4 regions of the Photobacterium sagamiensis genome follow, and region 1 is predicted to be linked to each of the others. Evidence: predicted binding sites of a transcription regulator. Region 1 holds the regulator's gene; each other region holds the start of a gene.
The links. The regulator PurR, encoded in region 1, represses purine synthesis genes. The targets are predictions, from matches to a motif close to TNANGNAAACGTTTNCNTNA.

Region 1 (5,926 bases):
GAAAAGGAATAACGAGGCTTGGTTGAAATACGCACTTTGGATCCTTATTGCTGTAGTTGTTCTGGCATAACTCAATGCTATACCAACGCAGCAACAAAGACCGGGCTAAGGGTATGAATATTTCAGGAATTTATGAAATATATCTTTTAATTCGATTAGTTGATGGTTATTTCAACACTTTGAATCTCAACTTGCTGTGCAACCCGCGAATCAGGTTGTTCTGTGGCTAGCAAATAACCGCAGGCCACCACAGGAAGTAAAGCTAACAACATGGTTTTACCAATATGGTAATTACGGTACCAATATTTTTTAGCTCTTATTTTAAGGATTAAGCCCCAAAACAGCATTAAAAGGTTAAATGCACCAATGATGGTAAGAGTGTCATACAGCAGATCTAACGGTGCAAACTGGTTGTAAACAAAAAACATCGCCATTAACGGTGGTAGCAAACTGATAAAGATCAAACTGCGAAGTAGCTTTGGCCACTTATAAAATTTGTCTCTAAATATGTGATCTGTTTGACCCGGGAAAGGCTTGGAGCAGAACATAGCAACCTCTCAGTAAATAATGCTCGCATGATTTTACAAACCTTCATATTAATTGAAAGCTTATTGATGCATTTATGAGCAGCTTTGTGAGAGGGTTCAATATTTGACATAGCCTGACATAAGGTAATACGAGCTTTTATGCATAGTCTGCTGGAGAAGCAGAGACAGAGAGATCTGTGAGGTAAAAAAAGAGGCGTGATGCGCCTCTTTCATGGTTGATCAATTGATTATGGTAACGCAGACAACAACTCGGTACGTCGCTGTTCAGTGATAACAGACCAATGTTTACCACTGATCGCACCTTCCAATGCCCATAACAACTCGACATTTAATGATTCTTGATGCGTTTGCTGTAAAGCTTTGTAGGCATCAAGTGCGCCAAGATCAAAAAGTTGTTCTATGGTATCAATGCCTGCTTTCTTTAACATTCGTTCATTGGCTAAACGTAAGTTCGGAAGGTCTTTGATACGATTAGGACCGGTGTTGCTTTTGGTCTTTTTATCTTGTTGGGCTGCCGCTAGAGAGCGTTTTGCCTGGCAGAGAATTTTACTTGGGTCATTCCACCATTGGTCAGGAATAGCATAATGCTTGGTGACAACCGGAAATCCGCGCTTCTTGTACACGTATGGTTCAAGGCCGGCTTGCTTAAATTCTTGTTCATTATCGGCATTTGCACGCAAGTGTAGTTTATCGTTCACTACGAGAGCGAACATAGTTTCACCGGCGAAAATACCAAAACCGCCAAACATCGAGCGTGACTTAATGCACTCTAAACAGTCAAATAATTTTAATGTGTCTTTTAGTACTGGTTTATCCATGCTTCTTCTCGGTGAAAAATACTTTGAGTCACCTAACATCGGAGCGAGGAAATCAGATTAGCAAGTTGCCGAATAGTTTTGTCAAATGTGTGTAAAAATTTGACCGTATCCGAGCAAAAATCCATCGGTAACCCCGCTACCATAAGTTAAGTTAGTTATAAAAAACCACTTTCTTTTAGGCCGGAAGCTTTGCGTCCCACTCTTTCGGGTGGTTTGCCTTGTTCGTGACTTAATAAAGTTTATCGTAGATAAGGTATTTGTTCTTACTCTAAGCTATTGGAAATGTGATACTGCTTCCAGTTATTTGCTTTTTTATATGTTTTACGCCGCTGTTAAATTGAATTGAGCATTTTTTCTGATGATATATTCGTGTCTAAAAAAGCCGACAAGTGATGACTTGTCGGCTTCTTGTTGTACGCAGTGGGATCAGTTTAAGTCTTTGACAGATTTCCGAATCACTAATTCAGGTGCCATTTCAAACACACGTCGGGCATGATCCTTATCTTTCACGCGTTCCATCAGAATTTCGACTGCCGTCTTACCTAAACGACGTTTAGGCTGGTGGATAGTGGTCAACGGTGGTGAGAAGTATGGTGCTAGCTCAATGTTGTCGTAACCGATGATAGAAATATCGCCAGGTACGCGGATACCTGCCTGCTCAAAAGTACTGATCAATGCCATTGCCATAATGTCGTTGAAACAAAAGATGGCAGTAGGGCGCTCGTCCATTGCAATGTACTGGTTAGCAGCTGCAACAGCAGACTCACATTCAAAATCCCCTTCAAGAATCCAATCATCATTCACGACCAGATTGGCTTCTGCCATTGCTTTTTTGAAACCTTTTAAACGCTCACGGCAGGTGACTTTCTCAACATGACCTGACAGACAGCCAATTTTAGCATGGCCGTGTTCAATAAAATGCTTGGTAGCAATGTAACCACCAAATTCAGCGTTATCCTGGATCTTATCTGTATGCGGGCTTTCCGGGCCCCAGTCCATGATCACCATTGGCAGATCACTTTTACGTTCAAGTAGGTCAAGTAGCTCTTGGTCGATATCCGAGCACATCACAAGCAATCCATCAACACGCTTTTCAGCTAGCATGCGCAGGTAATCACGTTGCTTAGATAAGTTACCTTCGGTGTTACAAAGGATCAGGGTGTAGCCATCCTTGTAACAATACTCTTCAACACCGTGAATGACTTCGGCAAAAAACGGGTTGGTTGATTTGGTTACCAACATACCAATGGTGCGAGTCGTATTACATTTGAGGCTTCGTGCTACCGCACTGGGTGCGTAGTTGAGTTCATCAACGGCGGCCAGTACTTTTTTCTGTGTTGCTTCTGCCACGAAGCGGGTTTTGTTGATCACGTGAGAAACTGTTGTGGTCGACACACCAGCCATACGTGCAACATCTTTAATCGTTGCCATATTTATTCTTCTAATAATTGTAGGTCAGAGGTCTGATCCGACCAATTCTTAACTGATACCAAATTGAGTAACTACGCAACCGTTAATTACCTATTTATTCAATTTGGTACGATTGATATTTCACAAAGTATAAAACGTCAAAAAGCCGCTTCTCTAACGAGCGGCTTGGTATTAATGCTAGCCCCAAAAGGCGTTTCACTGTGTAATCGCTTGCGTTCACATTTTACTGAGTGTAGCGCACAGTGCAACGTTTCTGTATACCAAGAGGAAATTACTTGATAGACATCAACAATCTTTATGCAACTTCAGTAAACTAGGTTCATAATAATGCATGGATAAATGCTTTTTAAAGTCTTTAATGAGAGATTTTGGCTAGGCTTTTCAGGTCAGTAACGACGACATAGTTGGTTGGTCCCTTGTTTGTTTAGGTCGTTATTGCGGACTCTGGCGGAAACGCTTGATCAGGATCATCGTAACACTTGGGCTCGCTTGATGTGTCGGAAATTCGTGTGATAATTGTCATATTAACGACGATGATATTGGGTCAAATTTATGTCCGGTGATAATAAAAGTGGTGTTCGCTTTGCTTACATTGCGAGCTTTCTTACGCCTTTAACTTTAATGATTTCAGGCATTGTTGCGGTTATATATTCCGCTTACCAGTTGAATAAAGGCACTGATGAACTGACTTACAGTCATTACTACACCATTATTCGCACCTTCTTCTTGTTCTTTACTTTCTTTGTGGTGCTGGGTGTAACTGCAGCGACTACTACAGGAATGGTTGCTGGCGCTGAGTATTGGGTACACAGCGATTTTCTGGATAAGGCTCTTCACGTCATTCCGGTTGTTGGCCTTATCATTGCTGCTCTGGCAATTGTGAAATGGTTTGTAAAACATATCCAAGGGATGAAGTTACTTAGCCAGAATAAAGCTATTGAGCTTTAATTACCAATGAGCAGCTCGAAGTCCATGTCAGCAAATTTAGATTAAAATTAATATTGAGCAGGCTGCTTGGAGTAATAGCGATGGTAACAGCGCTAACTGGCCCCACCAAAGAGCAGGGGCATCAGATTTCCCGAACTGCGAGACGAAACAAACGGTTAAGTATGCATGAAGGGATTGCCCCCTGGTGTGATTGTTGTGTTTGCGAAGCCGAGCCCTACTGGGCCGATGTGGCCAAGGAGATGGGAATTAATCTGAGCGATTATGAAGATGATTGCTAATCCAACTTCACCGCGGCACACTTGCCGCGGTGAGTCACTTTAACCAATCTTTGCTATTACTGAATAGTCTCGATTAAATTATTTAGTTCATCAACCAATTGCTCTGTTTTGGGATCCTGGGCTTTCATTGCCGCGAAGGTATCTTGCTGGAGCTTTTCCTGCATACCCATTAGGTCTTTGTCGGCCATGATAGCCTGGCGTTGTTCCGCCATTGTTTGTTTGGCCGCTGTAAACTCTTTAATTAGCTCACTGCGCTTTTCTTCGCTAAGGGAAGTATCCTGAACTTGCTCTTGGATCTCTTGTGCTTTAGCTATGAACTCTTCAGGCGCATAGCCGATTTCATCTGCTTTTTGCTGAAACTTGCTCTCTAACTGCTTAGATTGTTCTGCCAAGTCTGGGTTAGCTTGCAGGGTTTGCTGCCTGATGCTGGTGAGATCCCGCTGGATTGAATTAATGCGGTTTACTGTATCTCGTTGTGCAACTATTGAATCAGCGGCTATGCCACTGGCATTAACTTGAGGAGCCAGCAATATCATAGATAAAAATACCAGAGGCAAAGACATTTTAACAAACCAGCTCTTCATCGATGGAGAGGGCTTTACTAGCGTATTGAGTTTATGCATCGCAGATATCTCTTTGTTATCAGTGTTGTTTAAATCTATAAAAGTCACGAGCAGGTAATGTCAGGGTATTGTCATGAAAGCTGTTCGTTTGCTGAACCGATATAACAAGCAGGGAGTGGGGATAGATAATTAATGGAATTGGTATGAAGAAAAAAAGCCGGCATTTAATGCCGGCAACTAGAGATAGTGTGGTTCAGTATTTATGATGACCGATTAGATTATTATTCTTCTCCGGCAAGGAATGCCGAGTCTAATTTACAAAATGCAACAAGCAGATCAACAGCTGCGGTATAGAAGCCAAAGTTATCGCGTGATTTACATGCTTGGGCAAAGATTGGCAGCCAGTTCAATAGCATGTTGTTCACGAATGACAACTGCGCCTGCATCACTTCTTCTCGCTTTTCTTCGTCTTTTTGATGGTTAGCCAGGATAATCAGGTTGCCCATGAAATCCAGCTCAACAGCAATGTGGTCAGCGGGTTCATTGAATTCTTTATGTTGAGCAATGTTGTACTGCTCCATTAGCTTGTTCATGTCTTGTGCCGGCTTGTCATTCAGCAGGCCGCTTTCACCGACATACATAGAGGCATATGGCAGGGCACCAGACTTTGGTGTACTCAGGAATAAGCCACAAAAATCTGCTGCCAGCTCAAGCTGTGCATCTTCACGCACCTTTAAGCGATTAATTGCCTCGCGGAATGACTCGACAGGCTGTTTAAGCTCTGGTGTCATACCAAGACCAGACAAGAAGGTGAACATCTCGTCACCGTGATATTCCACTAAATCTTCCGTCGTCAACTCACGAGCTAATAGTGAAGACATCCACCAGTAAATTTCAGCACGTTGTTCGTTGAAAGCAATAAATTCTTGCATGATCACTGTCACTCCAGACACTTAAAAACATATTCACATAAAACATAATGTTGCTAATGATTATATGTGAATAGGTTCTATTTTTGGGGAAAGAAAGGCAATGTTGTTACTCACATCGCCTATAAATTTATCAATAGCCTGCAACTGCAGGCTATTGATGTCTTTTCGAATAAAGCGAATTACGCTAAATCCATCGCCGGGAAGAGCGGGTTGATATCAGTAACTTCTTCCGGGCCATTGAAACCCGTTACTGCAGGTACTTTACCCGTATATTTCTCGATCTCTACCTGGGCAGAAGCAGCAGATGTTGCCTGAGCCAGTTTTGATGAGCCGACATCTTGTGTCAGTACGTTTGGATCACCGTAAGTACAAAGTGTACCTGGCTTGCCACCTTCTAGCGGGCTATAC
Region 2 (5,926 bases), on a different contig from region 1:
TCCACTAACGGGTTTTGCAATGAACCCTGCCCGTGACTTCGGCCCTAAATTCTTTGCCTTCCTAGCAGGCTGGGATGAAATGGCACTAACCGGTGGCAAAGACATTCCCTACATGATTGTGCCGATCCTTGCGCCAATCTGCGGTGCATGCTTCGGTGGCTGGCTCTACCCGAAAGCGATCGGCCTGTACCTGCCAAACAACGACACCGCGTCAGAACAGAGCGAAAGCACTGAAGCCCAGGCAACAGCAAAAGCTTAATAGACTCTCTACCCTATAATAAAAGTTAAAGGACATTCATTATGACTGAACAAAAGTATATTGTTGCGCTTGATCAGGGTACCACCAGCTCCCGCGCCGTTGTGCTGGATCACGACGCCAATATTGTTTGTACGTCACAACGCGAATTCACCCAGATCTATCCTAAAGCAGGTTGGGTGGAGCATGATCCTCTAGAAATCTATGCGACCCAAAGCTCAACCCTCGTTGAAGTTCTGGCTAAAGCGGGTATTAATTCTGATCAGATAGCCGGTATCGGTATTACTAACCAGCGTGAAACCACTATTGTCTGGGATAAAAACACCGGTAAACCCGTTTACAACGCCATCGTCTGGCAGTGCCGCCGTACCGCAAGCATTTGCGAAACCCTGAAAGAGCAAGGGTTAGAAGAATACATTCGTGAGAACACCGGTCTGGTTGTTGACCCGTATTTCTCAGGCACCAAAGTCAAATGGATCCTCGACAATGTTGAGGGTGCTCGTGAAGAAGCGGAAGCTGGCAACCTGTTGTTTGGTACTGTCGATACCTGGCTGATCTGGAAAATGACCCAGGGACGCGTACATGTCACTGACTTCACCAACGCCTCACGTACCATGCTGTTTAACATCAACACCCTGCAGTGGGATGAAAAACTGCTGAAAGCATTGGATATCCCGCTCTCTATGATGCCGGAAGTGAAGTCATCTTCTGAAATCTACGGCCAGACCAACATTGGCGGCAAAGGCGGTACCCGTATCCCAATCTCTGGTATTGCAGGTGATCAGCAGGCGGCTCTATTCGGCCAAATGTGTGTTGAAGCCGGTCAGGCGAAAAACACCTATGGTACGGGCTGCTTCCTGTTAATGAATACCGGTAAAGAGAAAGTCACCTCACAAAACGGACTGCTGACGACCCTGGCCTGCGGCCCTAAAGGCGACGTTGCTTATGCCCTTGAAGGTGCGGTGTTTATGGGTGGTGCTTCCGTTCAGTGGCTGCGTGATGAAGTCAAACTACTGGATGATGCCAAAGACTCTGAGTATTTTGCAGAAAAAGTGGGCAGTTCTAACGGTGTTTATGTTGTTCCGGCCTTTACGGGTCTGGGCGCACCATACTGGGACCCGTATGCTCGTGGGGCAATCGTTGGCCTGACGCGTGGTGTGAATTCTAACCACATCATTCGTGCAACCCTGGAAAGTGTTGCTTATCAGACTCGCGATGTACTGGATGCCATGCAGGCAGACTCCGGCATCACCCTTGCGGAGCTGCGTGTTGATGGTGGCGCGGTTGCCAATAACTTCCTGATGCAGTTCCAGTCAGACCTGCTGAACACAGAGGTTGATCGCCCCGTCGTAACGGAAGTGACTGCGCTGGGTGCGGCTTATCTGGCGGGTCTGGCTGTTGGTTTCTGGGACAGCATTGACGAGCTGCAAGACAAAGCTCAGTTGGATCGCAAGTTCGTACCATCTGCTGATGATCAGAAACGTGACCATCGTTACCGCGGCTGGAAACGTGCGGTAGAGTGCGCGAAAGGTTGGGCACTGGAAGACGAAGAGTGATCCCGTCTTAGGGCTTTGCTTGACAATACTTTCTCGATAAAGCCCAACCAGCTCCATTAACTGATCCATTTAAAAGAAGGCCTGCAACTGCAGGCCTTTTTATTTACCCTTATTTTCACCATTTTCATGCCATCCCCCGTGCTCAAAACGGTCGCTAAAATGCCTTGTTTTATCCCATATAAATAAACGCAAACGTTTCACTGCGAGCTATGATAAAATCGCCGCCAGTTAAAATACCAATCACAGATACCCAAATACCCAAACCCACTGATTCTATTTCTGGAGTAACCATGAAGCGCGATTTAGCGATGGCATTTTCTCGTGTAACTGAAGGCGCAGCCCTGGCTGGCTACAAATGGCTTGGCCGCGGCGATAAAAACGCAGCTGACGGCGCTGCGGTAGAAGTAATGCGTACCCTTCTGAACCAAACCGAGATTGAAGGTGAAATTGTTATTGGTGAAGGTGAGATCGATGAAGCGCCGATGCTCTACATCGGTGAAAAAGTCGGTACCGGTGGTGATGCAGTCGATATCGCTGTTGACCCGATTGAAGGGACTCGCATGACGGCGATGGGACAAAACAACGCACTGGCAGTACTGGCTGCAGGTGAAAAAGGTTCATTCCTTAAAGCGCCTGATATGTACATGGAAAAAATCGTTGTCGGTCCGGGGGCTAAAGGTTGTATCGATCTGGGCCTGCCACTGATTGACAACCTGAAAAATATTGCCGACGCATTAGGTAAAACGCTGGATACCCTGGTTGTCACCACACTGGCAAAACCACGCCACGACGAAACGATTGCCCAGATGCAGGAGATGGGGGTACGCGTTTTTGCCTTCCCTGATGGTGATGTGGCGGCTTCTATCCTGACTTGTATGCCGGACAGCGAAGTTGACGTGATGTACTGCATTGGCGGTGCACCAGAAGGCGTGGTATCTGCCGCCGCCATTCGTGCGCTGGGCGGTGACATGCATGGTCGCCTACTTCCTCGTCACCAGGTAAAGGGTGACAACGACGAAAACCGTCGCTTAGGCCAAATCGAAATCGATCGCTGTCATCAAATGGGGGTTGAGCCGAATGTTGTGCTACGTATGGAAGACATGGCACAGAGTGACAATGTTATTTTTGCCGGTACCGGTATCACGAAAGGCGATCTGCTTGAGGGTATCAGCCGTCAGGGTAATATCGCGACCACAGAAACGCTGTTAATTCGTGGTAAGTGCCGCACTATTCGTCGTATAAAATCGACCCACTACCTGGATCGTAAAGACGACGCGATCAAAGGGCATATTCTGTAATATCCCCTCCAGATTAACAAAGGCGTGCTCAGGCACGCCTTTTTTGATCCAGCAAAATACCGCTAATTACTCTATCCTTACTATGTAAAGCCGTTGCTTTATTTACAATGCTGATTACATAATAGCAACGAGCAAGGAATAGACAGGTTGATATGAAAACTATAGATAAAATTCTCTATCACATGAAACGAGAAGGGTCTGTAACCGCCAAGGTACTGGCGCAGGAATTCAGCCTCACCACGATGGGGGTACGACAGCATCTTCAGGGGCTGGAGGATGACGGATTAGTTGATTTTCAGGATGTAAAAGTCAAAGTCGGCCGGCCAACTCGACACTGGAACTTGACCGCCAAGGGGCATCGCCGCTTTGCCGATCGCCATGGCGACTTCGCCATTCAAATGATTGATTCCGTTGAAGATATATTTGGCAGTCAGGGCTTAAACCAAATCATTGAGCGTCGAGCGGATCAAAGCTTTGAACAATATCAAAAAGCATTAGCAAGCTGTTCAACTTTAAAAGAAAAACTAGAAATACTGACTACACTGAGGGAACAGGAAGGTTACATGGCTGAACTTCAGCAAGACGGTAATGACTTTATTTTAGTGGAAAATCACTGCCCGATTTGCCATGCCGCGATCCGCTGTCCTTCGTTATGTAAAACAGAACTCTCAGTATTCCAGCGCCTGTTGGGCGATGAATATCAGGTCGTAAGGAATGAACACATTATTGCCGGAGAGAGACGCTGCGCTTATCGAATACATAGTGCTAAATAATTAGGAGAATATTATGGCTGACTGGATCCCCGCTGAGGTAATAAACAACCGTCATTGGAACAATGACCTGTTTAGCCTGGTCTTACGCGCTAACATCGAACCCTTTAAAGCCGGCCAATTCACTAAGCTTGGCTTAGAAATCAACGGAAAAATGATCCAGCGCGCGTACTCCTTTGTTAACCCGCCAAGCGACAATCAAATCGAAGTCTATGCCACCCGGGTAGCTGACGGTTTGCTCTCCCCTCGCCTTCATGCGCTAAAAGCCGGCGACACCGTTTTTGTTTCCGCTCGTGCCAACGGCTATTTTACCCTCAATGAAATACCCGACAGCGAGCACCTGTGGATGCTTGCAACGGGAACCGCAATTGGCCCTTACCTGTCCATTTTACGTGAACAGGAAGTCTGGAAACGCTTCCGTAAAATTGTGTTAATCCATGCCGTTCGCTTTGCCTCTGATCTCAGCTATCAGGCCGAAATTAATGCACTTAAAGAACAATATCCCGATCAGCTCATCGTCCAGCCTTTTGTCAGTCGAGAACCGGCCCCGCTGAGCTTACCGGGACGAATTCCTCAAGCGATTGCTGATGGCATGTTAGAGCGTCATGTTGGTCTTCCCCTTGATCCAACACGCAGCCAGGTGATGCTGTGCGGAAACCCGGAAATGGTCAGAGACACCAAAGCCGCCCTGGAGGCAAAAGGGCTGGTAAAGAACCTCCGGAGTAAACCCGGTCAGATCACCATGGAGCATTACTGGTAAAAAGCGATTCCTCCCTTGCTAATATCACAACAGTCTCACCCGTAATTCTCATAAATGAGTCAGCCTGCAAACCGCAGGCTGACTACCTTAAAAGATGACAGAGCAGCCATAAACAGCCTAAAGCTCAACGCTAAGGTTGGATGGTCTCTGAAATCATGACAGGCAGAGGAAATTGCGATGCAGACACTACCGTCTTTTGATGAACTCAAAATAATGGCAGAAAACGCACCAGAAGAGTTGGAAGCATTACGATTGCGCATGAGCGAAGAGATTATTGCCGGAGCCAGCACGGTGATGCAACCTCGATTACGGGCGCAAATGAGCCATATCAACCAAGTGATAGCCAGAGGGAAAAACCCAAATCACACCAATGTGTTATTGATGTCAGAGTTACAGCGGCAACTCAAAAGGTTTGCCCAGGCGCTCAATGCACCAGAGACCCTGACTGAGCATCAGGCAGAAGTGAAACCCTTCAATCGCCCTTCTCAGCCAGAGAGCTAAAACGTTAACTGATCCCGAGAATCACTGTGGTATATAGCCAAACCACACCAAGATCGTTAGAAACTGACTTTCAAAAAGCACTCAGGATCCATATCTCGAATATCGATGGTTAAACTGTTAATCATACTGGCATGCTGTTCCAGAACCGACATTAAGTCCCGGGACAATTGCCGCTTCTGCTCGGCATGGCGACCCGCCAGCATGCTCAGCCCGAGATGAATAAAGGTCTTTCGATCGCCTTCTTCACCGACTTGCCAGCTATGGCAAGAATAAGAGCGGGACTTTACCGAATCCGGCTCAAACAAACCGCTGATTAACAACGCCCGATGCAAATCTTCCAGTAACCCTTGTACATTGACACGTTCTGCAACCGGATCGGAATACTCCATCACCAAATTAGGCACAATCTCTCCTCCATGATCTCTCTTCTGCTCACCGCCGACTGCACAAGCTTAATCGACGAATACCGCACGGTGTGCAAATTTTCACCTGCCAACTTACCCGATACCGAATCGATAAGCTAAGCTATTGGATGGAAACTCAGCCCGTGATCACTCTCTTTTTTTACCAGGAATAACCGGATAAAATGGTTTATTGAAAATAATTTTGGGTTAAGGAGTTCACTTTTTAGCGGGAAAAAGGTACAACCAACCGCATTAATGATTTTGAACAGTAAAAATTTCAGCCAAAACTGTTATATTATTACGTAATAGTCTTACCCCAATCATATTAAGTAACCAAACATTCCGATCGTTATCTGGGTGTATCGTTACTTAATAAGATTG
Region 3 (5,926 bases), on a different contig from region 1:
CTACAGTGGTGTTGCACTCAAAGCAAAAGACGGCAAAACCTTTACCGGCATGTACGCTGAAAATGCGGCATTCAACCCTAGCCTGCCACCATTGCAAGTTGCCTTGGTGAACATGAACATGGCTGGTTACCCGTTAGCAGAAATTGCGGAAGCGGCATTGGTTGAGAAAGCTGACAGCACTATCAGCCACCTTGCAGATACGCAAGCTACGCTTGAAGCACTGAACCCTGATATCCCGCTGATCTACGTTGCGGCATAATCGTTCAATAAGGCAATTTGTTTTAAACAGTGCCTATAACGATTGAGATAATACCCTTCAATAAAAACCGCCTTCTGGCGGTTTTTCTTTTAGAATCAAAGCCAACCCTAATACCAATTACGATCAGTTCAGAGTATTATCCGTCAATATTATTATTATCAGTCTATTTCCATGTCTCACAAACACAACCCAGTACAAGGTGCAAGCTGGATGCTCACCGCGGGGCTTGCTTTTGCCCTCGTAAATAGCTTAGCGCAATATTTGAGCGTAATACTGCAATTACCGTCGACTACGATCGCCTTCATCCAATACTTTATTGCGTTAATTGCCATGCTTCCCTGGCTGAGATCTTTGGGGCTGCGTCAGGCACTACGTACCAATCATTTAGGGCAACATTGTTTTCGTGTATTCCTCTCTGTCATTGGTATTCAGCTTTGGCTATGGGCACTCGCTTACCCTGTACCTATCTGGCAAGGTATCGCTTTGTTGATGACATCACCGTTGTTTGCCACAATCGGATCGGGTTTATTCCTGAAGGAAAAAGTGGGTACTGCGAGATGGGTAGCAACATTAGCCGGTTTTATCGGTGCGATGGTTATCTTAGAGCCTTGGGCTGATACATTTAACTGGGCATCTCTGTTACCGGTTGGGGCGGCTTTCTTCTGGGCCGGCTATTCACTAATGGTGAAGAAGCTATCAGTCTACGACCCACCGACTACGATGGTGGTTTATCTGCTGTTACTGATCACCCCCTTTAACCTGTTTCTGGCCGCTCCTGAGTTTTCATTTCCTGATCAAGGCCTGACATGGGGATTACTGGCTGCAGCGGGTCTATTAACGGCTCTGGCGCAATGGGCCATCGCGAAAGCGTATGCGGCCGCTGATGCTTCATTCGTTCAGCCTTTTGACCATGCGAAACTGCCACTTAATGTGTTAGCTGGCTGGGTGGTTTTCGGCTGGGCTCCACCAGGTCGCCTATGGCTGGGCGCAGCAATTATTATCGCTTCGGTGGCTTTTATCACCCAGTGGGAAAATCGTAAAAGAAAATCTTATTTATAAATAAGATAGAAACAACAAGGGTTAGCACATGGCTAACCCTTTTTTTGGTGGATCTCGATAATCGCTGCTGTAAATCCAATCGATAATGAAAAGAACAGCATTAAGCGCTTTAATACGTCAGAATCGAACTCGGAAGCCCAGTGCTGCCTCTAAATCCATATCAACATCTTCAACCACATACAATGTTGGTCCGACTTCGCCATAAAATTCAAAACTATTTACCGGCACCTCAAAACCAACGCCAGAACGGATACCCACTTTGTCATTCTTGTTATCAACAAACTGCCCGCCCACGTATGTATAAAAACTGTTTAACTCACCATTGTTAAGCAGTGATCCCAGATTAAAGGTTTTATCAAATGCGACACCAAAATCATCAATGCCTAACGAGAATCGTAGATCGTCTTGTTTATATTGGATCCCTGACATAGGGCTGCCGAAGAAAATACCTATGCTTTGGGTGGCTTGTGCTGAAAATGGAACAACAAGAAATAACGCCAATCCGATTAATAACTTCTTCATCTTAATTCTGCCTTTTGTAGAGATAAGAGGTAATTTAACGATAAAGTTCACTTAACTCGATGCCCTCAGAACATGTCTGACACAACTTTGACAATGAGAACGGCATATCAATACGTTAGCAGCCTTTGGTCAGTATCACCACAGATTCTCTGAAATAGCCATCCACACTCCTTTGCAGACAATAACTAACCGATGAATATTTCAGCGAAAACCATAAAGGCAAACGTTTGCGTTGATAGTAAAATCGGGTATGATCTGCCCCAGTATCAACACATACCGTAAGGAAATTCGATGTTAGGTTCAGCAACTCGTTCTGATGCAACCCGTGTACTGTTACTTGGTTCTGGAGAACTCGGTAAAGAAGTGGCTATTGAATGCCAGCGCTTAGGTATTGAGGTGATTGCGGTTGACCGTTATGACAATGCTCCTGCGATGCAGGTTGCCCATCGTAGCCACGTTATTGATATGCTTGATGGCGAATCCTTAAAAAAAGTGATTGAACAAGAACAGCCGCATTACGTTGTTCCTGAAATTGAAGCCATTGCTACCGATACCCTGGTTGCGCTAGAGGCTAATGGCGTGAATATTGTTCCTACTGCCAATGCCACTCAGCTGACCATGAACCGAGAAGGCATTCGTCGTCTGGCCGCTGAAGAGTTGGGTATTGCGACATCGCCTTACGAGTTTTCTGAGCAATATACTGATTTCGTCGCTGCTGTTGAACGCATTGGTACACCCTGTGTTGTTAAGCCAATTATGAGCTCTTCAGGTAAAGGTCAGAGCGTTATCAAAACGTCGGCTGATATCGAATCTGCCTGGCAGTATGCTCAGGAAGGCGGCCGTGCAGGTGCGGGGCGCGTTATCGTTGAAGGTTTTGTCGAGTTTGATTACGAGATCACCCTACTAACCGTGCGTGCTGTTGACGGTATTCACTTCTGTGCGCCAATCGGTCACCGTCAGGAAGATGGGGACTATCGTGAATCGTGGCAGCCACAGCAGATGTCTGAGGCAGCAATTAAAGCGGCACAAGACGTTGCAGCAAAAGTAGTTAACGCGCTGGGTGGTTATGGCCTGTTTGGTGTTGAACTGTTCATTAAAGGTGACGAAGTCTTATTTAGCGAAGTATCACCTCGCCCGCATGATACCGGTATGGTAACGCTTATTTCGCAGGAACTCTCCGAGTTCGCCCTGCACGTTCGCGCATTCTTAGGACTGCCAATTCACAGTATTACCCAATACGGCCCGTCAGCGTCTGCCGTTATTCTTGCTGAAGGGGTTTCTGAGAATATCCGTTTTGATAACCTGGCAGCGGCTCTGGCCCGTCCGCAAACTCAAGTCCGGTTATTTGCCAAGCCAGAGATTAATGGCCGTCGTCGCCTTGGTGTGGCCCTGACACGCCGTGACAGTACGGAACAGGCTGTCTCTGATGCAATCGCCGCTGCTGCTGCCGTTAAGGTCGTTTTCTAACGCTTGATAGCAAAATGTAAAAAGGAGCCGATATCGGCTCCTTTTTTCGATCACTTCTCGATCAACCAGATCTCTTCAGCAAAGCGGGTTAAGCCGCGCTGACGTCGGGGATGCGATTCATCTGCATCATCACGCGCTAGATGAGTCACTCGACAATCTTTGAACAGACTCTCGACTTCCTCTTTGGAAACACTGAATGGAGGCCCGTCAAGCTGCTCCTGCGGATAATCCAGCGTCACTAATAGGATACGCCCACTTTCTTTCAACAACGCCAGCAGACGCTCTGCGTACATCTGGCGCATATTTTGTGGCATCGCAATTAATGCCGCACGATCATAAACCACATCAACGGGTTCAACCCGTGCCGAGAAAAAGTCACCGCAATGAATGGTGATTTCATCAAACTCATAAACCGTTTCGGCGCCTACCCCACTCACCATTGGCGTGTAGAGCTGCTCTGCAAAGAACGCTTTCACGGCGATGTCACTCAGTTCAATGCCAATAACGTTATCGTGCCGTTGAGCAAGCCAGATAAGATCAATTGATTTACCGCACATAGGTACAAGAACACGGTCATCACGCGTCGCTTTCACTGCGTGCCAATGTTCTGTTAGCGCCGGGTTGGTATCATTCAGGTGAAAACCAATACGATTTTCAGCCCAGCGGCTATGCCAAAATTCTGCGTTCATGTTTGTTCCTGTTTCTGTTTCTTATTAGACTGACTTTTACGGATATACCGATTGGCAATTAGTTGACCACACTTTGTTTGCTGAATCTACAGCTACCAAAAGTGGCGGTATGAGTAAGCTCACCAGATTGATAGCAGGCGTTTTTTCGCTACGTCAAACGCAAAAAAGGATGCCGAGGCATCCTTTTCTGTCAATCATGCTTAACAATTGCGAAGCTGGATTGAGAATCTGTTCTTCAATTTTTCTTTATGAGTGTCATTCAACAAACGATAGAAACAAGACAGATCACGACACTCTGAATAGTTTAATCGAATCTCGGCGAACCGTTACGCCACGGAAAGTTACAGGCTCAAGCAAAGTCATTAACTGCTTAGACACAAAAAACTTGCCGCCATAGCTGCGATCACCACCACGATTTACCCAATTAGCAAATTCATCTGCCAGGTTGAACATAGAGTTACCAACAAGCAGTACAAGTACTTTTGCTACTTCACTGTCATTCTGTCGATTAAACTCAGAATCACGAACTTTCTTACGATATTCGTCGACGATTCTTTCAAGGCACTCAAATCTGCTCATATACACCACCATAAAAAAAGAGGAGCGGATACTACTGCTCAACACCAATGAAATCAACCCATGAAGGTCGGATTATTGCGACAAAATGCGTTATTTTTTCATGTTGATAACATGTACCCTCAAATATGTCATATAAATCACTGTTTAAGATCAACTTTTGAGCCACTAACCCTATAACTGCATTTAAAATACAGGTTTTATAATTTAGGATAAAGTCAGTTCCGCTCCCTAGGCAACAGTATGAAATCGACAGCTACAAACATCTTAATCGGTACACTCAACACTGAGTTTAAAACCATTCGCGCGATGGTGAATATCTATTGCCATGACCATCATCAGAAGTCTGAGCTTTGTCAGCATTGCAAAGACTTTCTTGATTACGCACAAATACGTTTAGACCGTTGTCCATACGGTGAACAGAAACCAACTTGCCGTCGTTGCCCTATTCACTGCTATAAAGCTGACTACAAAGCCATGTCACAAACGATCATGCGCTATGCCGGCCCCAAAATGATAATGAAACATCCTGTTTTGGCTATTCGTCATCTTATCGCTGAAAAGCGTCCTGTTCCTGCAAAACCAGAACCCGGCGCATCTAACCGGCACAAACGTAAACAACGAGCAAGCAATAAACAAGAAGTCAGTTAGCGGTAATAATCCACTACCTGAATGTTTTCTGGCTCATTACCACCAGAAAGATCCATACTAAAGCTGTTAGCGCCCAATACTTTAACGGTTGGGCCAGCTTTACCCGTGACACTCACGCCTTCAATTTTGCGAAACATTTTAGCATCATCGTAATGCATGGTCACGGTTACCGTTATCGCTTCATTTGAGGATAAATCGAACTGACAGATCCCTGTCGGGCAATAAACATCAATTTGTGCCTGCGCGCTAATCTTAATTTCCTCGACATTGTTAACAGGTGAAGCGGCTAACTGAACCTCTTCACTGCACCCCACCAGTGCCAACATAACACCAAATGCCGAGCCTGCGATTACTCTCTTCCTCACCGTGATCTCCCGTTCTAGCATCAAGGGTATTAAGGCAAAACACTATTTTACTGATGGAAACCAATATCCCCAACCATTAGCCATGTTTTTTGTATGTGTTTTTCAACATTGCCTTTATTGTGCCTTTAACGCAGGATGTATTTGCGAAGGCGCTGATTAATACTGTCGAGAATTATCATCATGGAGCAGTATTGGTCTTGTCTGGTGCTCAAGGCGGATGGCTATCATCCCCGCATCCAACGTGACATCGGCAGATTGGTATAAACTTAGAGTATAAGTCTACCGCCTTGCAGGTGACAGTGATGAAATCACTATACCTTCTAATTTTCACCCTAATA
Region 4 (5,926 bases), on a different contig from region 1:
ACAAAGTCCATGCCGTCTGGCCAAAAGACAATATGCGGATACTCAGTCATACCTCGGCCGGGGCACGTAACTGGGTCGAATTAGAAACTCACGACAACATGGTTGAAGCTATCAGTCAGCTTAAAACCCAGGGTATGCAGGTACTGGCAACCCACCTGTCAGACACCGCGATTGATTTTCGTGACGTCGATTACACCAAGCCGACCGCAATTATTTTGGGTGGCGAGAAAAACGGGATCACCGCTGAAGCACTGGCAATAGCGGATCAGGACATCATCATTCCGATGGTGGGTATGGTACAGTCGCTTAACGTCTCGGTTGCCAGCGCCCTGATCCTGTATGAAGCACAACGTCAGCGTCAGCTTGCGGGCATGTACGAACGAGAAACCACCCTATTGCCAGACGACGTTGTTCATCGCATTCTGTTTGAGCGCGGTCATCCGGTATTAGCCAAAGTCGCCCGTCGCAAAGGTCTGCCTTATCCGCCACTCGATAGCGAAGGTCAAATTATCGCCGATGAGGCATGGTGGGCTACTATGCAGGCTATTGAGCCAAAGAAGAAAAAAACCAAATAAGGATCAGCAAGAGCAATGAGCGGAAAGTTATTAGAGACCATCGCCCTGATGGAACTGTCCGGGGTTGGCGCTAAAATGGCAGAAAAGTTGGAAAAAGTGGGCCTGTTTACGGTTCAGGATCTGCTTTTCCACCTGCCGCTCCGCTATGAAGATCGTACCCGCATCTGGCCTATCGCCAATGTCATGCCGGGTCAGCACCTTGCCGTTCAGGGCGAAGTGGTCAGTAACAGCATCAGCTTTGGCAAGCGTCGCATGCTAACGGTCAAAATTGCTGATGACACCGGCTCTGCTACCTTACGTTTTTTCAATTTCAATGCGGCAATGAAAAACAGTTTATCGGAAGGTAAACAGGTCAAAGCCTATGGCGAAATAAAACGCGGCAAATACGGGTTGGAAATCATCCATCCTGACTACTCTGTTTTTTCTGAACCAACCAAGCTTACCGTCGAAGAAACCCTGACCCCGGTTTACCCCACTACCGAAGGATTACGCCAGCTAACCTTGCGTAATCTGACGGATCAAGCGCTGAATTTACTCGATAAAGCCGCCGTCACGGAACTGTTGCCAGATGGTTTATACGATCGCCAGATGACCATGGCACAAGCGCTTCATGTGATGCACAGGCCAACACCGGATGTATCGCTGGACCAGTTGGAAGAAGGCAAACACCCCGCTCAGCATCGGTTGATTTTAGAAGAGCTGCTGGCTCAGAACCTGTCGATGCTGGCACTGCGCACGAAAAGTCAGCAACATAATGCCTGGCCGCTCGCCCCAAGCGACAACTTGAAAAATCAGCTCTTTGCCAACCTGCCATTCAGCCCGACCGGGGCCCAGCAACGCGTTGTCGCCGACATCGAAGCTGATCTGGCACAGGCCAAACCGATGATGCGCTTAGTCCAGGGGGATGTGGGATCAGGGAAAACCCTGGTCGCCGCACTGGCTGCCCTGCGGGCAATCGAACACGGCTATCAGGTTGCCTTAATGGCCCCGACAGAACTACTGGCCGAACAGCATGCGCAAAACTTTGCCCAGTGGCTGAATCCGATGGATATTCAGGTTGGCTGGTTAGCCGGTAAGCTCAAGGGCAAGGCCCGCGAAGCTGAACTGGCCCGGATTGAAAGCGGCGAAGCCAAAATGGTGGTCGGTACCCATGCCCTGTTCCAGGAACAAGTCGTGTTTAATAATCTGGCACTGGTCATTATCGATGAGCAACACCGTTTTGGTGTCCATCAGCGATTAGAGCTGCGGGAAAAAGGCGCGAATGAGGGCCGTTACCCTCACCAGCTGATCATGACGGCAACCCCGATCCCCCGGACGCTCGCCATGACCGCCTATGCCGATCTTGAAACCTCGGTGATAGACGAATTACCACCGGGCCGAACACCGATCCAGACCGTGGCTCTGCCGGATTCCCGTCGTGCTGAAATCGTTGAACGTATTCGTTCCGCTTGCCTTAATGAAGGCCGCCAGGCGTATTGGGTCTGTACCCTTATCGATGAATCAGAAGTCTTAGAAGCGCAAGCCGCTTCCGATACCGCTGACGAGCTCACGGCATTACTGCCAGAGCTAAAAGTGGGTTTAGTGCATGGCCGCATGAAGGCTGCAGAAAAACAAGCCGTGATGCAGCGTTTCAAAGTCGGTGAACTGCATTTACTCGTCGCAACAACTGTCATTGAAGTCGGTGTCGATGTCCCCAACGCCAGTCTGATGGTCATTGAAAATCCCGAGCGTTTAGGCCTGGCCCAGCTCCACCAGCTCCGCGGCCGTGTCGGTCGGGGGAAAGTCGCCAGCCACTGTGTATTGCTTTATCACGCCCCCCTTTCGAAGACAGCCCAAAAGCGCCTCGGTGTATTACGCGAGAGCAGCGATGGCTTTGTTATCGCACAACGTGACTTAGAAATTCGAGGGCCGGGTGAACTGTTAGGTACAAAACAAACCGGTATCGCTGATTTTAAAATCGCCGATCTTGTTCGTGACCAGCACCTTATTCCGCAAGTACAAAAACTGGCTCACTACCTTCATGATAAATACCCGAGCAATGCCAAGGCTATTGTTCAACGCTGGCTGGGACAGCGAGAAAACTATTCGAATGCTTAACTAAGGCAGACTACCTCATATTGAGCCAGCTTGATTTCATAGTCTGGTCGAAAACAGGAAAACAGATAGTTTTCGGCAAGTATTTAGATCCATATAAGCAACATTAATCTTCAGTGTGATCTGCATTTCCCAGTGAATATAAGCACTCTGGCACATCTATTACCATTTCTCCCACTTCACCCTAATTGCCACTAAAGTGAAATTTTATCACCACCAAACAACGCAATCGTTTGCTATTTACAGAAAGATAATTAAAATAGCGCACAAATTTCACCCACTTTCACTTCTCCTTGTGTTGGTCTGGATCTGAGTAACAGCAATCACAGAACTATCCGGCTTTCACGTATTGATGCCCATTCAGCGCATCCGATCGGGATAAAGAAGTAAATCCAAGGAAAACAACGGCCATGACCCGCCAGCACAGCAACATTGAAACACCGCGCAATTCTGATCTGATCTATCGTTTAGAAGATCGGCCGCCACTGCCGGAAACACTCTTTGCTGCCACCCAGCACCTATTGGCAATGTTTGTTGCGGTGATCACCCCGTCGCTGATCATTTGCCAGGCACTTGGCTTACCCGCCAGCGACACCAATACCATTGTAAGTATGTCCTTGTTCGCCTCCGGGATTGCCTCGTTTATCCAAATTCGCACCTTTGGCCCGGTGGGCTCTGGCTTGCTGTCGATTCAGGGCACCAGTTTCAACTTTCTAGGCCCGATCATTGGCGCCGGCTTGGCATTAAAAGCCGGCGGGGCCGATATTCCAACCATGATGGCGGCTATCTTCGGTACGATTCTGGTTGCCTCACTCACAGAAGTGTTTATTTCACGCATATTGCAACACGCCCAGCGTATTATCACCCCGCTAGTCTCAGGTATTGTGGTCACCCTAATCGGTCTCACCCTGATCCAGATCGGCTTAACCTCTATGGGCGGTGGCTATGCTGCCATTGAAAACGGCAGCTTCGGCAGCCCGGATAACTTAATGCTGGCGGGTACGGTATTAGGCTTCATCGTATTGTTGAACCGAGTAAAGAACCCCTACCTGCGCGTATCGTCCATTGTGATTGCGATGGCAGCCGGCACTTTGCTGGCATGGTTTACCGGCATGCTGGACACTTCTCGCACAACAGAAAGTGCTTTAATCGCAATTCCGATGCCAATGCAATACGGCTTAGGGTTTGACTGGGGTCTGCTGATCCCACTGGTTATTGTTTTCGCCATCACTTCGCTGGAAGCGATCGGTGATATCACGGCAACCTCAGAAACTTCAGAGCAACCTGTGGCTGGTCCGGTTTATCTTAAACGCATCAAGGGCGGCGTACTGGCTGACGGTATTAACTCGGCCCTGGCATCGGTCCTGAACAGCYTCCCTAATTCAACCTTCAGCCAGAACAACGGTATTATCCAGCTGACGGGTGTTGCCAGCCGCTATATCGGTTACTTCGTGGCAGGAATGCTGGTACTGCTTGGCCTGTTTCCGGGAGTCGCGAACTTAGTGCAGCTGATCCCGGAGCCGGTATTAGGCGGTGCAACCATCGTAATGTTCGGCACCATTGCCGCTTCCGGGATACGTATTATCTCGCGCTGCGAGCTCGACCGTCGCGCCATTCTGATCATGGCGCTGTCATTTTCTATGGGGCTGGGTATTGCTCAGAAACCTGAAATTCTGCAGTTCATGCCCGATTGGGTGAAAGGCATCTTATCTTCCGGCATGGCTGCCGGCGGGATCACTGCGATTATCCTGAACCTGGTGTTGCCGGAAGAGCAGTAAGATTAATAAAAAGCGAGTGTCGAGATCCCAGGATCTCGACACTCGCAACTTGTCTCTCTACTTCTTCGCTATCAGCGGCAGGCTGATTTGTACTTTCAGCCCCCCTTCACTGCGGTTGCTCACCACAATGCTACCTTCATGCTGATCAACAATGCGTTGCACAATGGCTAACCCCAGTCCGGTTCCTTCCGCCTCACTGCCGCGGGCAGAATCGCCACGGGTCAGCGGCTGGAACATCCGTGAAACCTGATCCGGTTCAATCCCCGGCCCATCATCTTCAACACTGTACCAGACTGATTTACGATCAGCAGAAGTACCACTGGCTATCTTAACCCAGCCGTTACCATAGCGGATCGCATTGACCACCAGGTTAGCGGCTAATCGCTTCATCGCAACACTATTGGCTTCGACGATGCCGGGAATATCATCCAGATCAAGCTCAATTTCCCGCTCGTAGCCCCCTTCGCTTTCCGCCACTTCTTGCAGCAAGTCATTTAAGTCAATCGCTTCGACCGCCTGCTTTTTGGTGGATTTCAGATAGTCCATAAACTGACTGATGATGTCATTACACTCTTCCGTGTCTTTGATCATACTGTCGGCAAGGTAGCTATCTTCGGGCGACATCATTTCCGTGGCCAGACGAATACGGGTCAACGGCGTACGTAAATCATGACTGACTCCGGCCAGTAACAAGGCCCGGTCATCTTCCAGCTGTTTAATCCCTTCCGCCATCCGGTTAAAAGCTTTGGTCACCGCGCGGATCTCCGACGCTCCTTTCTCCGGCAAATGTGGCGGGATCTCCCCTCGTGCCACTTGCAACGCCGCTTTTTCCAGCGCCACCAGCGGCCGGTTCTGCATCCGGATAAACAGCCAGCCACCGGCAATCACCATAAAGGCAATCATCAGGCTGTAACGAAACAGTGGCGAGAAATCCTCTTCCTGCAATTCCGAGAGCGGGATCCGCATCAGAAAGCCCGGCATCGCATCACACTTCATCCACAGCACATAACTCTCTGCACCCAGCACTAAGCGTACTTCGGTCGGCGCATTCAGTTCACGGCTCATCTCTTCACTCAGGTATTCCACTTCGGTCGCCTGATGGTACTCAGCATTATCAGGGCCATCGACAGCATGCAGGGTAACCCCGAGCTGCTCAAGCAACTGGCGGCGTACCGGCGTATCAAGATGGAAAGTATTACCGTCGGCTAAATCCAGATCTTCTTTGAGCATCAGCCGCACTTCATAGGCAATAATGCGATTGAACTGCTGCAGACCGGGTAGCAACGCGTAGTTCACTACCGCGAGGTAAGAGAAAATCTGGCTTGCGATAAGCAAGCCTGTAAGCAAAATGATGGTACGGGCAAACGTACTGCGGGGAGAGATCCGCATGGATTACGCCTCATCACCATCAGGAACAAATACATAGCCTAAACCCCATACGGTCTGAATATAACGCGGACGGCTCGGGTCTTCTTCAAC

Region 2: a site for PurR is predicted at 1,997-2,016, ahead of glpX (class II fructose-bisphosphatase). Genes of this name have one in related genera too.
Region 3: a site for PurR is predicted at 2,056-2,075, ahead of purT (formate-dependent phosphoribosylglycinamide formyltransferase). Genes of this name have one in related genera too.
Region 4: a site for PurR is predicted at 2,891-2,910, ahead of L4D76_RS09185 (uracil-xanthine permease family protein). Genes of this name have one in related genera too.

What each region holds. Positions count from the first base shown of each region.
Region 1 covers NZ_JAKJSP010000047.1:5,009-10,934, reverse strand. Annotated here, with positions in the region: gene L4D76_RS20775 (carboxymuconolactone decarboxylase family protein) at 1-35, opposite strand, end outside; gene L4D76_RS20770 (hypothetical protein) at 156-548, opposite strand; gene L4D76_RS20765 (TfoX/Sxy family DNA transformation protein) at 776-1,366, opposite strand; cyclic di-GMP riboswitch class I at 1,490-1,594, opposite strand; gene purR (HTH-type transcriptional repressor PurR) at 1,793-2,797, opposite strand; gene L4D76_RS20755 (hypothetical protein) at 3,350-3,745, shown strand; gene L4D76_RS20750 (hypothetical protein) at 3,826-4,023, shown strand; gene L4D76_RS20745 (hypothetical protein) at 4,080-4,646, opposite strand; gene torD (molecular chaperone TorD) at 4,868-5,518, opposite strand; gene torA (trimethylamine-N-oxide reductase TorA) at 5,698-5,926, opposite strand, start outside.
Region 2 covers NZ_JAKJSP010000019.1:139,250-145,175, reverse strand. Annotated here, with positions in the region: gene L4D76_RS09435 (MIP/aquaporin family protein) at 1-259, shown strand, start outside; gene glpK (glycerol kinase GlpK) at 301-1,812, shown strand; gene glpX (class II fructose-bisphosphatase) at 2,103-3,110, shown strand; gene L4D76_RS09420 (helix-turn-helix transcriptional regulator) at 3,263-3,883, shown strand; gene L4D76_RS09415 (ferredoxin--NADP reductase) at 3,897-4,640, shown strand; gene L4D76_RS09410 (DUF3135 domain-containing protein) at 4,818-5,141, shown strand; gene L4D76_RS09405 (5-carboxymethyl-2-hydroxymuconate Delta-isomerase) at 5,198-5,545, opposite strand.
Region 3 covers NZ_JAKJSP010000054.1:17,170-23,095, forward strand. Annotated here, with positions in the region: gene cdd (cytidine deaminase) at 1-259, shown strand, start outside; gene L4D76_RS22495 (DMT family transporter) at 431-1,318, shown strand; gene L4D76_RS22500 (hypothetical protein) at 1,436-1,840, opposite strand; gene purT (formate-dependent phosphoribosylglycinamide formyltransferase) at 2,132-3,307, shown strand; gene L4D76_RS22510 (thiopurine S-methyltransferase) at 3,358-3,996, opposite strand; gene L4D76_RS22515 (hypothetical protein) at 4,282-4,575, opposite strand; gene L4D76_RS22520 (nitrous oxide-stimulated promoter family protein) at 4,816-5,223, shown strand; gene L4D76_RS22525 (spore gernimation protein) at 5,220-5,588, opposite strand.
Region 4 covers NZ_JAKJSP010000019.1:93,877-99,802, reverse strand. Annotated here, with positions in the region: gene trmH (tRNA (guanosine(18)-2'-O)-methyltransferase TrmH) at 1-575, shown strand, start outside; gene recG (ATP-dependent DNA helicase RecG) at 591-2,672, shown strand; gene L4D76_RS09185 (uracil-xanthine permease family protein) at 3,080-4,447, shown strand; gene envZ (two-component system sensor histidine kinase EnvZ) at 4,505-5,836, opposite strand; gene ompR (osmolarity response regulator transcription factor OmpR) at 5,840-5,926, opposite strand, start outside.